Regions from separate parts of the Mesorhizobium sp. M0019 genome, predicted to be linked through region 1. Evidence: predicted binding sites of a transcription regulator. Region 1 holds the regulator's gene; the other holds the start of a gene.
What was found. The regulator PhoB, encoded in region 1, activates phosphate uptake and scavenging genes when phosphate is short. The targets are predictions, from matches to a motif close to TGTCATNNANCTGTCAT.
Positions count from the first base shown of each region.

Region 1 (3,999 bases):
TCCCGATGTCGATCTACGAGAACATCGCCTTCGGCGTCAGGCTCTACGAGAACCTCGGCAAGTCCGAGATGGACGGCCGCGTCGAACAGGCGTTGAAGCGCGCCGCGCTGTGGAGCGAGGTCAAGGACAAGCTCAACGCCAGCGGCTTGAGCCTGTCCGGCGGCCAGCAGCAGCGGCTCTGTATCGCCCGCACCGTGGCCGTGAAGCCGGAAGTCATTCTGCTCGACGAACCGGCTTCGGCCCTCGACCCGCTGTCGACTGCCAAGATCGAGGAACTGATCGACGAATTGCAAGCCGACTATACGATCGTCATCGTCACCCACAACATGCAGCAGGCGGCGCGCGTGTCGCGCCAGACCGCCTTCATGTATCTGGGTGAACTGGTCGAGTTCGACCGGACCGAGAAGATCTTCACGTCGCCCCGCGAGAAGCGCACGCAGGACTACATCACTGGCCGCTTCGGCTGAGCCGTTCCGATCATGCATATGAGGACAGGACCATGGGCGAACACACAGTCGCTTCTTTCGACGAGGATCTCGAGCAGATCAGCAAGCTGATCCGCGACATGGCCGACCTCGCCGGTTCGATGGTCGGCGGGGCGACCAAGGCCCTGTTGAATTCCGACAACGTGCTGGCGCAACGCGTCGTTTCCGACGACGCCATCATGGATGCGCGTCAACGCGAACTGGACGACCGCGCCATCACCCTGATCGCCAAACGCCAGCCGATGGCCCACGATCTTCGCCATGTGGTCGGAGCGATCCGCATGGCGGGCGACCTCGAACGCATCGGCGACCTTGCCAAGAATATCGCCAAGCGCGTGAGTGCGGTCGGCCTCAGCGCTACGCCGCGGGACCTGTCGCATTCCATCGACGCGATGGCGCAGCTGGTTCTCATCCAGGTGCAGGGTGTCATCGAGGAATATGCTGCAGGCGATGCGGCCGCGTTGGCCAAGCTGCGTGCCGCCGACGAGCGCATCGACGTCAAATACACGTCCGTGTTCCGCGAGCTGTTGACCTACATGATGGAAGATCCGCGCAACATCACCGCTTGCACGCACCTGCTGTTCTGCGCCAAGAATCTGGAGCGGATCGGCGACCATGTCACCAACATCGCCGAAAATGCGTATTATGTGCTGACCGGCGAGCAATTGCCGGTCAATCGTCCGAAGCAGGACGAAACGACAATGTCCGCACCGGTGACATGATGGGGGTGCCCAGCCGATGATCGCACCACGCATAATGGTGGTGGAGGACGAGGAGCCATTGGGTGTGCTGCTCCGCTACAATCTCGAATCCGAAGGCTACCAGGTCGAGGTGGTGACACGCGGCGACGAAGCCGAGATCCGTTTGCAGGAGAATGTGCCCGACCTTTTGGTGCTCGACTGGATGATACCAGCGGTTTCCGGCATCGAGCTCTGTCGTCGGTTGCGGGTGCGCCCCGAAACCGAGCGGCTGCCGATCATCATGCTGACCGCGCGCGGCGAGGAGAGCGACCGGGTGCGCGGGCTTTCGACCGGCGCCGACGACTATCTGGTCAAACCGTTTTCGACACCGGAATTCATGGCCAGGGTCAAGGCGCTGCTGCGGCGCGCCAAGCCGGAAGTGCTGTCCAGCGTGCTGAAGGTCGGCGACATCGTGCTCGATCGCGAATCGCACAGGGTCTATCGCAAGAAGAGCGAAATCAGGCTCGGGCCGACCGAATTCCGGCTGCTCGAGTTCATGATGCGGCATCCGGGCCGTGTCTTCTCGCGCAGCCAGTTACTCGATAATGTCTGGGGCGAGACAATCTACATCGACGAACGCACCGTCGACGTGCATGTCGGGCGGCTGCGCAAAGCCGTCAACAACGGCCGGATGCCGGATGTCATCCGCACCATCCGCGGTGCCGGCTATGCGATCAGGGAAGATTGACCCGCCTGGTCAGGCTACGTTCTTTCTGACGCTGGGCCTCATTTGCGCGCCCGGCGCGAAAATCTCCTGGTCGACGAAGCTTAGCGCCCGCATCGCGCAGCCTTCGCGGATCAGCGGCAATTCGTTCGGCTCTGTATCGAAGGAGATCGAGCCCGAATGCTGGCCGCCGGCGGTCTGGGCGATTGCCTTCCGCAAGGCCGGCTCGATCAGATCGAAGGCGGCGGCACTGGCGCCGACCATCGCGACCGGTGCCGGATCGATCAGCGCGAACAGCGAGCCGAGACCGAAACCCAGCGCTTCGCCGGCCTTGCGGTAGGCCTCGCGTTCCGGCCCATCTTTCTCGCGCGCCCGGGCCGCCAGTGCTCGCATGTCGGCGTCGCTGACGTCGGCGATCGGTTCGCTTTCTTCGCTCATCTGCCTGGCGTTGCGCCAGATGGCGTAGTTGCCGGCATAGGCCTCGATGCAGCCGCGCCGCCCGCAACGGCAGAGCGCGCCGCCCGGACGATGGATCATGTGGCCAAATTCGCCACCCGAGGAATGCGTCCCGGTGAACAGTTCGCCCTTCAGCACCAGCCCCATGCCGATGCCATGCGAAAGCAGGATGGCGATGAAGTCGTCGCGATAGCGATCCGGATTGCGCCAGCGCAAAGCCACCGCCATCATGTTGCAGTCGTTCTCCACCGTTGCCGGGATGCCGAATTCGTCCTCCAGCATGTCGGCAAAGGCGATGTCGGTCTGCGGCGTGATCGGCGACCACAGCATGGCGCGTGCAGGGGAGTCGGTAATGCCCTGAATCGCCAGGGCGATGCGGGCGACACTGCGGACGTCAAGGTCTGGATCCTGCAGCCGGCGCCGGACGATGGCCATGCATTCACGGATCAGCTCGTCGCGCGGCATGGTCAGCGTGTCCAGTCGGCGCTGTTCCTCGGCGACCACCTGTCCCGTATAGTCGATAATGGCGGCCGACAGGAAATTCAGCGACAACACCACGGTCAGCACCGCCGCCGCTTCCGGGTTGAGGGCGAGGCCGACCTGCGGACGACCGCGTTTCAACGAAACGGGCTCACTTGCCTTGCTCTCGGCGAGGATGCCTTCCCGTATCAGGTCGGAAGAGATCGCCGATATGGTCGAATGACTGAGGCCGGTAGTAGCTGCGATCTCAGTACGCGATGGCTGGCCGGCCCGGCGCACCGCCGAGATCACCATCGCCCGGTTGCGCCGGCGCAAATCGTCATGGCGGATTCCGACCGACATTGTTTTGCTTTCCTCCCGGTTGCCGCGGCCGCTCATGAACCGGAAGCCGTCGGTAATGTCCGACAAATAGTGTCGGACGCAGGCAAATAGTGTCAGATGCAGGTGGCGCTGTCATCGTTTATTCCGACGCTCGAAAAAACCCGCAGAGTCATCAAAATCCATCAGAATCGATGTTGACAGCAGCCGGAGATCGGGCCAGTATTTTTTCGAGGCTCGAAAAAATTAGAGCTTCTAAGCTGGTCTTTGAGCCAATTGGTCACGCCGTACGCGGCGCAGGGAGGATATGATGAAGAAATTCACGACCGCCATTCTGGCGGGTGTCGCCATGACGCTGGCGCTGGCGTCGGTGGCGCAGGCTAAAGACAAGGTCATCGGCGTTTCGTGGTCGAACTTCCAGGAAGAGCGCTGGAAGACCGACGAGGCCGCAATGAAGGCGGCCATTGAGGCCGCAGGCGACAAGTATATTTCCGCCGACGCACAGTCCAACCCCGGCAAGCAGCTCACCGACGTCGAGAGCCTGATCTCGCAGGGCGCCAGCGCACTGATCATCCTGGCGCAGGACGCCTCGGCCATCGGGCCGGCCGTGCAGAAGGCACTGGACGAAGGCATCCCGGTCGTCGGCTATGACCGGCTGATCGAGAACAAGGACGTGTTCTATCTGACCTTCGACAACAAGGAAGTCGGCCGCATGCAGGCCCGCGAAGTCTTCAAGGTGAAGCCGGAAGGCAACTACGTCTTCATCAAGGGTTCGGGTTCCGATCCGAATGCCGATTTCCTGTTTGCCGGTTCGATGGAGGTGCTGAAGGAGGCCATTGACGGCGGCAAGATCAAG
Region 1 covers NZ_JAMYVK010000001.1:331,651-335,649, forward strand. The annotation lists gene pstB (phosphate ABC transporter ATP-binding protein PstB) at 1-467, shown strand, start outside; gene phoU (phosphate signaling complex protein PhoU) at 500-1,207, shown strand; gene phoB (phosphate regulon transcriptional regulator PhoB) at 1,224-1,913, shown strand; gene NKK47_RS01665 (ROK family protein) at 1,923-3,167, opposite strand; gene xylF (D-xylose ABC transporter substrate-binding protein) at 3,454-3,999, shown strand, end outside.

Region 2 (3,999 bases), on a different contig from region 1:
CGCTGCAAAAGGCGAAAGCAGTGGCTGACGGCAAGGATGTACGGCTGGGCGGTGGCGTTTCTACGATCCGGCAATATCTCAAGGAAAAGCTCATCGACGAAATGCATCTGGCGATCTCACCGGTCCTGCTAGGCGCCGGCGAGAGCCTTTTTGCCGGCATCGACATGCCCAAGCTCGGCTATCGCTGCAGCGAGCAGGTCGCGACGCCGAAGGCCACGCATGTCATCATCGAGCGCACCTAGCTTGTTGCAGGGCGCCGCCATGGAGGCGCCGCCCTCCTCGCCGCTTTAGTCAGTACTTCTCCGGCACATACAGTTCGCGCGGCAGTACCTGGCGCTCGTATTCGGGATTGAAGACGCGCTCCGGCAGTGTGATCTCTTCGTGCGGCACCTCCTCATAGGGCATCTGCTTGAGGAGATGGTCGATGCAGTTCAGCCGTGCCCGCTTCTTGTCGTTGCCCTCGACGATGAACCACGGGGCTTCCGGGATATTGGTGCGGGCGAACGTTTCTTCCTTGGCCTTGGTGTACTGCTCCCAGCGCACGCGCGACTGGAGGTCCATCGGCGACAGTTTCCATTGCTTCATCGGGTCATGGATGCGCATCAAAAAGCGCATCTGCTGCTCCTCGTCCGTGATCGAAAACCAGTATTTGACAAGCGTAATGCCTGAGCGGACCAGCATGCGTTCGAAATCCGGAACGTCGCGGAAGAACTCCTCGACCTGATCCGGCTGGGCAAAGCCCATTACCCGCTCGACGCCCGAGCGGTTGTACCAGGAGCGGTCGAACAGCACGATCTCGCCGCCGGCCGGCAGATGCGGAACGTAGCGCTGGAAATACCATTGCGACTTCTCGCGCTCGGTCGGCGCCGGAAGTGCTGCGACGCGGCAGATGCGCGGATTAAGCCTCTGGGTGATGCGCTTGATAACACCACCCTTGCCCGCCGAGTCGCGGCCCTCGAAGACCACGACGAGCTTCTTCTTGTGATAGGCGACCCAGGATTGTAGCTTGATCAATTCGGATTGCAGCGTGATGAGATTGCGAAAATACTGCAGGCGGTCGATCGATGGCGGATGCGCATTCTTGTAGATCTTGGCGATCTCCATCGACAGCGCCGGCTCCGAGATTTCCAGCTCATAATCTTCGTCGAGCGTGTCGGCGAGTTCCGCCTCCAGCCAGTCCCTGGCCGGGGAATTCTGTTTTATCTCGGTCATTTGCGCTGCTCCGCTTACAGGCCTTGCCGGCCGCTGTCAGGCGCTCTGCCGCCCGGCCCGGCGGCCGGAAATCGAAGCGCTGGACCGATGTTAGTATAGGCCGGCAATGACGGTTTTATTGCAGCCACTACTGCGCTGGCTGTGCGTTCAATCCGCAAGATGTGATCGAGCTTGCCCTGCGAGGCGGGCGACAAGCGGAACGAATTGTCCTACAAATGCCCGGTTCACTGAGGGGCTGTCGTTTGCAACGCCCTTTCCCGATAAATCGTGAGGATACGACATGGAATACCGCACTCTCGGCCGTTCCGGGCTGAAGGTTTCGACCCTGACCATGGGCACCATGACATTCGGCGGCGGCGGCGCGTTTTCGGCGGTTGGCAAGACCGACCTCGACGAGGCGCGTCGGATGATCGACCTTTGCATCGATGCCGGCGTCAATGTCATCGACACCGCCAACGTCTATTCGAACGGGGTGTCGGAAGAGATCATCGGCGAGGCGCTCGGCGGCAAGCGCAAGGGCGACGTGCTGATCGCCTCCAAGGCGCGCATGCGGATCGGCAAGGGCCCCAACGATGAAGGCTTGTCGCGCTACCATTTGGTCCGCGAATGCGAAAGGAGCCTTAAGCGGCTCAGGACGGATGTCATCGACATCTATTTCCTGCACGAGTGGGATGGCCTGACACCGCTCGAGGAAACCATCGCCGCGCTCGACACGCTGGTCGCGCAGGGCAAGGTCCGCTATGTCGGCTGTTCCAATTATTCCGGCTGGCAGGTGATGAAGGGGCTTGGCATCAGCGATCATCATCACCAGCCGCGCTTCGTCACCCAGCAGATCCACTACACGCTGGAAGCGCGCGAGGCCGAGTATGAATTGTTGCCGATCTCGGTCGACCAGGGGCTCGGCGTGCTGGTCTGGAGCCCGCTTGCCGGCGGGTTGCTGTCCGGCAAATACCACCGTGACCAGCCGACCGCCCGCCAGCTCAGCGGCTGGTCGGAACCGCCGATCCGCGACGAGGACCGGCTGTGGCGGATCGTCGACGTGCTGATCGATATCGGCAAGAACCACGGCGTGTCGGCGGCGCAGGTGGCGCTTGCCTGGCTGCTCGGCCGGCCCGCTGTCAGTTCGCTGGTGATCGGCGGACGAACCGAAGCGCATTTCAAAGACAATATCGCCGCTGCAAGCCTGGTGCTTGGCGATGAGGAGCGCACACGCCTCGATGCGGTCAGCAGGCCGCCCGTGCTCTATCCCTACTGGCACCAGCAGTTCACCGCAAAGGACCGGTTCGGTCCGGCCGATCTCGTCCTCGACCGCGACGGCGCCTGAAAAACAGCCTGAAGCCAGGCTCCCGGACTACGCCGAGATATGGAGCCGATCGTGCCTTGCGGTGTTGTGTTTGCGGTCCAATGCTCCTAGGCAAAGGCCAAGCACAATGAAAGGAAACGATATGGCACGAGCACCGAACTACGGTCAGGAACGCAAGGAACGCGACCGGCAGAAGGCCGCCAAGAAGGCGGAAAAGCAGGCTGCCAAGGTCGCAGCCAAGGAGCGATCGAAGCCCGAGGGCGAGAGAGAGTCCCAAACCAAAACCGAAACGGCCGAGTGATGACGCCCGGCCTGTCAGGCGGTCCGCGCCTCGGTCAAATCCCGCTATGCCTCAGGCGGGCGCCTTGTCGCTGACGAAGACGTTCACTTCACGAGCGGCGGCAATGAAGGCCCGTCTTGCGTTCATGGCCGGCTTGTCGCCGGCCAGCGCATCATGACAGGCTTGCAACGCTTCGCGGTGCTTGGGGCTGCGCTTGCCGGGCCAATTGTTGAGGAGGTAGTCGGAAGCCTCGCGGGCCGTACGCAAGAGCTGATTGCTTCCCGCCGCGCCCTTGACGGTCACGGGTGTGTCAAATCGGTTGTTTTCCATCGCTGCTCTTACGCCATCGGCATTTGCGAAGCGAGACCGAAAGTAGCATTCTTCGCTCATCTGCTCTTTTCGTGATCAATGGCAGCCGATCCTCACTCAAGCGACGACCGCAAATCCCCGGGCGCGCAGGCCGCGCCGGTCGTTGCGCAGCGAGGTCACCAGCCGGTCGCGGCTGCCGATGATATGGGCCGAAAGCAGGCGGGCGGCGCTATCGGCATCGCCGGCCCGCACCGCCGACAGAATGGCATGGTGTTCGGCCCAGGCACGGCCAAGCGCTGCCTCGTCGCGAACCTCGAGCCAGCGGGCGCGCGACAGGCGCGTCATCGCATCGCGAACCGCTCTGAACAGGAACTCGTTGCCGGATAGACGTGCCAGCTCGATATGAAAATCCCTGCCGACGCGATGCCATTCCTCGCGCGGCGTCTTGTCGTCGCAAGAATCGAGCATCGCCTCGATGATTTCGACGGCACTTCTGTCCTGCAAGGTGCAAGTTAGTCTGAGTGCCGCGACCTCGACCGCCTCGCGATAGACGGCGATCTGCTCGAGTTCAGCAAGATTGATGGGCGAGACCGTCCAGCCGCGGCCGTCGCGGCAGATCAGGCCTTCAGTCTCGAGCCGCAGCAATGCCGCCCTGACCGGCGTGCGCGATGCGCCGAAGCGGCTTTCGACCCAGCGCTCCGTCAGCCGCTCGCCGGGACCGATCTCGAGCCCGAGGATCATCTCGCGAAGCTGCTTTTCGACGTTCTGCATCTGCGACATTGGCGTTCCGTTCAGGTCATTTGTTCCGGCAATCGGATCACTGGCCGGCGTTGGCCGATCACGCCGGCCTTTGTCGATCATGTTGAGAGGCCCGCATTGACAGCGACGGGGCTTG
Region 2 covers NZ_JAMYVK010000007.1:34,748-38,746, reverse strand. The annotation lists gene NKK47_RS07450 (dihydrofolate reductase family protein) at 1-242, shown strand, start outside; gene ppk2 (polyphosphate kinase 2) at 292-1,212, opposite strand; gene NKK47_RS07440 (aldo/keto reductase) at 1,493-2,536, shown strand; gene NKK47_RS07435 (hypothetical protein) at 2,658-2,816, shown strand; gene NKK47_RS07430 (DUF982 domain-containing protein) at 2,868-3,125, opposite strand; gene NKK47_RS07425 (GntR family transcriptional regulator) at 3,222-3,884, opposite strand.
Region 2: a site for PhoB is predicted at 1,319-1,335, ahead of ppk2 (polyphosphate kinase 2). Genes of this name have one in related genera too.